Regions from separate parts of the Exiguobacterium sp. NPDC077395 genome, predicted to be linked through region 2. Evidence: riboswitches for the same ligand, from Rfam matches in the RefSeq annotation. Region 2 holds a riboswitch; the other holds the start of a gene.
The links. A riboswitch is a leader RNA that binds a small molecule or an ion and turns the genes downstream of it on or off. The one in region 2 is predicted to bind S-adenosylmethionine.
Positions count from the first base shown of each region.

Region 1 (3,748 bases), 430 kb from region 2:
TGTCCGCAATCGACTAGGGTATAAGACTAGCAATGCCAATCACATGAAGGAGTGGAACAACATGGAACCAAAATTAGAGCATGACCCGAAAATCGAACAAACAGAGAATCCGAACCGTCAATTTGATCAATTGGATGCAGGGGGTCCAAAAATCAGCGTTGTGACCGGGATGCTACTCGGTGCCCTCGTCGGTGGTCTCCTCGCCTTACTTAGCTCCTCGAATCGGGAGCAGACGAAACAATCGCTTACGAATGCAAAATCTTCGGTCGGTGGCATCGTGAATGAAGTCAAGCAAGATCCAGCCGGGAAAGCATCTCAAGTCATTGAACAAGTAAAGACCGCTTCCGGCAAGATACAGGAAGTCTCCACAGACGTCCAAAACGTATATGAAAAAGTCGTCGGAGAAGTCGATACGGTCAAAGAAGACGTCAATAAAATCGTCGAGACGGCTCAAGAAGCCAAATCAGATTTACAAGACATCGGTGAAAAAGTCGTCGAAGCGAAGGATACCGCGCTTGGACAAGAAACCACTTCAACTGATTCGTCATCGAATGACAATAAACAGACACCACCAACGACTTGAACATAAAAAAACGACCTTTCCGCGGAAAGGTCGTTTTTGTTGATTACGCGAAACGCTTCGCGCCTTCTTCAAGAACTGCTGCTTTATCTGTTTGCTCCCATGGGAGTTCGATATCTGTACGACCGAAGTGACCGTAAGCTGCTGTTTGCTTGTAGATTGGACGACGAAGGTCAAGCATCTTGATGATGCCTGCTGGACGGAGGTCGAAGTTCTCACGAACGAGTTCAACGAGCTCTGTTTCGCTCAATTTACCAGTGCCGAACGTGTCGACAGCGATTGATACTGGATGTGCTACCCCAATCGCGTAAGCGAGTTGAACTTCTGCTTTATCCGCAAGTCCTGCTGCAACGATGTTTTTCGCTACATAACGAGCTGCGTATGCTGCTGAACGGTCAACTTTTGTAGGATCTTTACCAGAGAATGCGCCACCGCCGTGACGAGCGTATCCACCGTACGTATCGACGATGATTTTACGTCCTGTAAGACCTGCATCTCCTTGTGGTCCACCGATTACGAAGCGACCAGTCGGGTTGATGAAGTATTTTGTTTCAGCATCGATGAGTTCAGCCGGGATGACTGCTTCGATGACATACTTTTTCAAGTCTTCTTGAATTTGCTCGAGTGTGATCTCTTCTGCGTGTTGTGTCGAGATAACAATCGTGTCGATGCGAACAGGGTTGTTGTCCTCATCGTACTCAACCGTTACTTGCGTCTTACCATCCGGACGGAGGTAATCAAGCGTACCGTTCTTACGAACTTCAGCAAGACGACGTGATAATTTGTGCGCCAATGAGATTGGAAGCGGCATGAGTTCAGGTGTCTCGTTTGTCGCGTATCCGAACATGAGACCTTGGTCACCTGCTCCGATTGCATCGAGTTCCTCTTCAGTCATCTGACCTTCACGTGCTTCAAGAGCTTGGTCAACACCTTGTGCGATGTCTACTGATTGCTCGTCAATCGACGTCAAGACTGCACATGTTTCTGCATCGAAACCATATTTCGCGCGTGTGTATCCGATTTCACGGATTGTTTCACGGACAACTTTCGGGATATCCACGTAAGTTGACGTTGTGATTTCACCAGCTACGAGTACAAGACCCGTTGTGACAGACGTTTCTGCCGCAACACGGGCATTCGGGTCTTCCGCTAAAATGGCATCCAAAATCGAGTCAGAGATCTGATCACAAATTTTATCTGGATGTCCTTCAGTAACCGACTCTGAAGTAAAAAGTCGACGGTTCAATTTTGACATTCAAAAAACCTCCTATAATAAGGGTGATATGTGGACGGTACTCGTTCCCCTTACGCGTTGCTTTGGGACGGTAATGAAAAAAACCTCCCCCGATGACATACATGGGGAAAGGTTGAATCGTTCTTCCTTACCCTCTTATCGTTCGAAGCTAATGGCTTCGCTTCAGGATAGCACCTTTTCCGCACAAGACTTCATGTCGGACGGTTGCTGGGCTTCGTAGGGCCTTGTTCCCTCCACCGCTCAGAATAAGAGTATCCGTTACGAAAACCATCATATAAATGACGCTCGATTATGTCAAGGGAATCGGACGAATTCGTTAAAGTTTTCACTGACTTGCAAAACATTTCTGTTTGTGAATCGTCAAACATTTTTTAAATTCGTTTCTGTTTTTTAACACCTTGTGATAAGAGAATGTGATAAACTGTCTTTGTAAGAAAGCGCTTACTTAGAGAGAAGAAACGCTTGTGTTTAATTAGTGTGTCACATATAATTAAAAATGTCATACTGATTAATCGTAATCGCGGAAGTATGCGGATTTCATCCACATCTATTTAGGGGAAAGGTGGGATTCAGGATGGCGACAACGCTCCTGAAAATCGAAGAATTAATTAATGGTGCCGACATGAAACGGAACTTGACGGTTCCAGAACTGGTGGAAGAAGCCATTCAAAATGGGGAAGGTGTACTGACAAAAGACGGGGCTTTATCTGTCAGCACCGGTGCTTTTACCGGACGGTCACCGAAAGACAAATTCGTCGTCCAAGATGAAGTCAGCAACAACCTTGTCGATTGGGGAAAAGTGAACCAACCGATCGCGGAAGAGAAGTTTTCAGCACTTCTCGACAAAGTACTGAACCATTTAGAAAAGAAAGACAAACTTTATTACCTCGAAGCGTCTGCTGGTGCCGATGAGCACTATACGTTACCGGTCCGTGCCATTACAGAATATGCATGGCATAGTCTGTTCGCAAAACAGCTGTTTTTACGCGAATGGCCAACGAAAGGTGCGTTCGACCCGTTCACTGTGATTTATGCACCAAGTTATAAAGCAGACCCTGCAGTAGATGGCACGAACTCAGAGACATTCATTCTCGTTTCATTCGCCAAGCGCACGATTCTGATCGGGGGAACAGAATACGGTGGCGAAATTAAAAAATCAATTTTCTCCGTCATGAACTTCTTGTTACCTGAGCAAAACGTCTTATCGATGCATTGTTCGGCAAACGTCAACGATGCAAACGAAACGGCACTCTTCTTCGGGTTGTCGGGAACTGGGAAGACGACACTTTCAGCTGATCCACAGCGCCACTTAATCGGAGACGATGAGCACGGATGGTCACCGGATGGGGTCTTCAACATCGAAGGCGGTTGCTACGCGAAGACGATCAACTTGTCGCGTGAGAACGAACCACAAATCTATGATGCAATCCGTTTCGGTTCATTGATTGAAAACGTCGTATTGAATGAAGATCGTACGCCGGACTACAAGAACATTTCCTTGACTGAAAATACGCGTGCAGCATATCCGATCGAATTCATCGACAACGCGATGCTCCCATCACGTGCCGGTCATCCGAATACGATCGTCTTTTTGACGGCCGATGCATATGGTGTCTTGCCACCAATCAGCAAACTGACGAAAGAACAGGCGATGTACCACTTCTTGTCTGGTTATACGTCTAAGCTTGCCGGTACAGAGCGTGGTGTCACAGAACCACAAGCGACGTTCTCGACTTGCTTTGGTTCACCGTTCCTTCCGCTCGCTCCAGAGCGTTATGCGGATATGCTCGGTAAATTGATTGAAGAGCACGATGTAGATGTCTACCTCGTCAACACGGGCTGGACAGGTGGAGCATACGGCGAAGGTTCACGCATGAAACTCGCCTATACGCGTGCGATGGTCAATGCCGCCG
Region 1 covers NZ_JBNNHU010000001.1:795,295-799,042, reverse strand. Annotated here, with positions in the region: gene ACQKD4_RS04070 (hypothetical protein) at 62-583, shown strand; gene metK (methionine adenosyltransferase) at 627-1,835, opposite strand; SAM riboswitch class I at 1,968-2,087, opposite strand; gene pckA (phosphoenolpyruvate carboxykinase (ATP)) at 2,410-3,748, shown strand, end outside.
Region 1: another riboswitch for S-adenosylmethionine. It lies ahead of metK (methionine adenosyltransferase); the one in region 2 lies ahead of ACQKD4_RS06295 (aminotransferase class I/II-fold pyridoxal phosphate-dependent enzyme).

Region 2 (3,748 bases):
ACTGTAGATGACGCTCAGTGGTGTGAAGGCTGCACAGTTTGATACGAGTGTCGGGACGACAATGAGCGGGACTGACTGGGCGAATGCAATCCGCTTCGCCGTATCAATCAATTTACCTCCGCCGACGGCAATCCATACGTCTGGTCGATAGGCATTCAAACGATTTACTTCTTCGTCTGAACATTCCCCGTTGAACTGTACACTCGGAAGATTTGCTAGACGAGGGAACACGCGAACCGCTTCACCGTATCCGTTCGATCCTTTCAAAACGAGTGCCTTCCGGTTTCCAATCAACGTATGAAGGTTCTCGAGCGCATCATGCGAATGGTCATATTCGAGCACGGCCTGACGAATCACAAATGTACCTCCTCATAGGCTGCAAACAGTCTCTCAATCCGTTCTACCGCTTCATCAATCTTCTGTTCAGACGATACGAGACCGAAACGGATGTGGTGATCTCCCTCTGTTCCGAAGAAGTAGCCTGGTGTGACGGCAACACCCGCCTCGTGGAGTAACTTTGTCGAGAACGATTTTGCATCCCCCTCAGGTACTTTCGCCCATACAAAGAACGAACCCTTCGGTGCCTCAATCTCCCACCCCGCCCGGCGTAACCCATTAATCAATCGGTTTCGTCTTGTTTCGTAAAGTGAGGCTAGGTCATCACGTAAGTCGCGCGGAGATTCTAACGCCACAATCGCTGCCTCTTGAATGGCTGAGAAGACAGACACGTGGACGTGATCTTGATACGTGTTGATGGCTTCAATAATATCGGCATTTCCGACCGCGAACGCGACACGCCACCCCGACATATTGAACGCCTTCGACATCGTGTATACTTCAATTCCAATTTCTTTCGCACCATCTGCCTGAAGAAAGCTCGGGGGAACATAACCGTCGAACCCAATGCTTCCATAAGCGAAATCGTGGACGACCATCACATCATGCTTCTTTGCAAACGCGACGGTCTCTTCAAAGAATGCCGGCGTCGCGACAGCCCCAGTCGGATTACTCGGGTAGTTCAAATACATGAGTTTCGCGTGGGACGGGTCGAGTGTTGAATAGTCCGGAAGAAAGCCGTGTTCCTCTTTTAACGTCAAATCGATGATTTCCGCACCTGCGAGCCTCGCTCCAGAGATGTAATCCGGGTAACCCGGGTTCGGGAGCAAAATCCCGTCACCTGGTTCGAGAAGGCATTGTGGGAGTGTGATCAAACCTGATTTACTACCAATCAAGATGGCGACTTCTCGTTCCGGGTCGAGTTCGACACCATATTCACGAGAGTAAAATGATGCGACCGCCTCTTTCAATCGGGTCTGTCCTCGAAATGGACCGTATTGGTGTGTGGTCGGGTCCGTGATGGCACGTTCGAGCGCCTCACAGATTGGAGCGGGTGTCGGTAAATCGGGTGTCCCTTGCCCGAGTCGGATAACGCTCTTCCCGCTTGCCTCTACCGCTGCGACCTCTTCTGCTAATCCGACGAAGTGTTGCGTCGGTAAGGATTTTAATAATTGTGAACGTCTGTCTGCCATGATTCTTCCTCCTGATACGAAAAAACACCCCTTTCTGAGGAAAGGGGTGCTCAATACAGACGTATGTAGTCAACCACCTTCCCATCTCTCAAGGTCACCTTGCTGGAATTAGCACAGTATTTTGCAATCTGTTGCTGAAGCTTCATCGGGCCAGTCCCTCCGCTTCTCTTGATAGAAAGTGTTATTCGCTATGTAATTTTTGTATGTCCCTAAGTTAACCAGACATTTCCAACGGTGTCAAACATTTTTTTCAAAGTGAACATCTATTGAATCCTTTTCAAAAAACATTCATAGTAAAAGAGTAGAAAAATTATATTTGTATGAGGGGATAGAGCATTGGAGCTTAATCGTCAACTTATTTGGAAACTCAGTGTGATCGGTCTGATTTTACTCGTCTTATGGCGGGTCATCAGTGAACCGGATACCATCTCACGTGTTTTGCAGTACACGTTTCAGTTACTGACCCCAATCATCATGGGGATTGCCATCGCTTTGTTACTCAACACCGTACTCTCTTATATTGAAGAACGGTTCCATTTGAAGCGATATCAAGGTCTGCTCATCGTCTATATCACGTTTATCGGGATTTTAGCGATCTCGGTCGTCACGTTGTTCCCGCGGATCTACTCGAGTCTTTCATCACTCATCGAGGAGTTACCCGTCTACATCCGTCAAATCGATGCGTTCTTAGGTGATGTAAACAATTACTTGAAAGACTATAATGCGACGATCGCCCAGGCGATTGATTTTGCACGCTTCGAGGATCGTTATTCCGGATGGGTCGAGACGGCCGTCCTCTCTTCTGTCAGTTATGTCTCTAGTTTCACGATGACATTGATCAACTTCTTGATTGGGATTGTCATCTCCATCTATCTGTTAAAAGACAAAGAAGTCTTCGCTCGCATGTTCAAACGCCTTCTCTACGCGCTCTTACCAGTGGGCACTGCGAAGACGACAATCGATATCTTTCAGGAGATGGACTACATTTTTAAACGATACATCATCGGTAAATCACTCGATTGTCTGATCATCGGTGTTCTCGCTGTCATCGGACTCTTAATCATCGGGGCGCCATACGCGTTACTTCTTGGTGTCATCGTCGGGGTGCTCAATTTTATCCCATACGTCGGTCCGCTACTGGGGATGATTCCAGCGTTTATCATCACTTACTTCTATGATCCGTTCACCGCCGTATTGGTGCTCTTGTTCATCTTCTTGTTGCAGCAATTTGACGGGTTATGGCTCGGGCCGAAGATTTTGGGTGACAGCGTCGGAATCACTCCGTTTTGGGTCATCACATCGATTATCATCGGAGGAAGTCTATTCGGTCTCGTCGGCATGTTTGTGAGCGTTCCGATCACGGCGATGATTCAAGTCGTCTTGTCTAGACTGATTGATTATCGTTTGAATCGAAAAAATTTAAATGAATTACTCTAAATCCTCCCAATAATTTGTTGACACATTGATGAAATGTGTCATACAGTTGAAGAGAAGAACAACAATTAACAGAAAGGAGAGGTTCCCATGTCAGTAGTATCTTCGAAACCATTCATTCAAGTTCATACTGATTGGCAGGCACCTCTTCGATTGATTCATATCTAAGACGCCTGCCTAACTAGGCATGCATAAACAACGTGGGACGTCGTATGCCTTCATGCATATGACGTCCCTTTTGTGTCTAAAATTAAATAAAGCAGGTGACCTGTATGTTTCAATCACTCAAGCAACTCGACCGCAACATTTGGATACGTTTCTTAGGAGAAACGATCACGGGAATCATGATGTTCATGATTGCCCCATTCTTAGTCCTTTATTATAGTGACCAGTTAGACAGCTATCTTCAAGTCGGAATCATCATGGCGACGGGACCAATCATGGCGCTCCTCGGCTCGATGATTGGGGGACGGCTTGCTGATCTATACGGACGCAAACCAATCATGATGATCGCCATCGTTGGTGACGCGCTCGCCCTCATCGGTTTTGCGTTCGCCGACTCGTTTTGGCCGTTGCTCTTACTCAATGCCATGCTCGGCTTGACCAATTCATTGTTCCACCCCGCTGCCAGTGCAATGGTCGCTGATGTCACGGAACCCGAGCATATGAACGAGGCGTTCGGCCTCTTACGAATGGGGCATAACATCGGAGCCGCATTCGGACCGCTTCTCGGGAGTGCGGTACTGTTTATCGACAGGGAGCTCATTTTCTTTGCGGCTGCTTTC
Region 2 covers NZ_JBNNHU010000001.1:1,221,839-1,225,586, reverse strand. Annotated here, with positions in the region: gene ACQKD4_RS06300 (iron-containing alcohol dehydrogenase) at 1-357, opposite strand, end outside; gene ACQKD4_RS06295 (aminotransferase class I/II-fold pyridoxal phosphate-dependent enzyme) at 354-1,529, opposite strand; SAM riboswitch class I at 1,608-1,707, opposite strand; gene ACQKD4_RS06290 (AI-2E family transporter) at 1,866-2,966, shown strand; gene ACQKD4_RS06285 (MDR family MFS transporter) at 3,236-3,748, shown strand, end outside.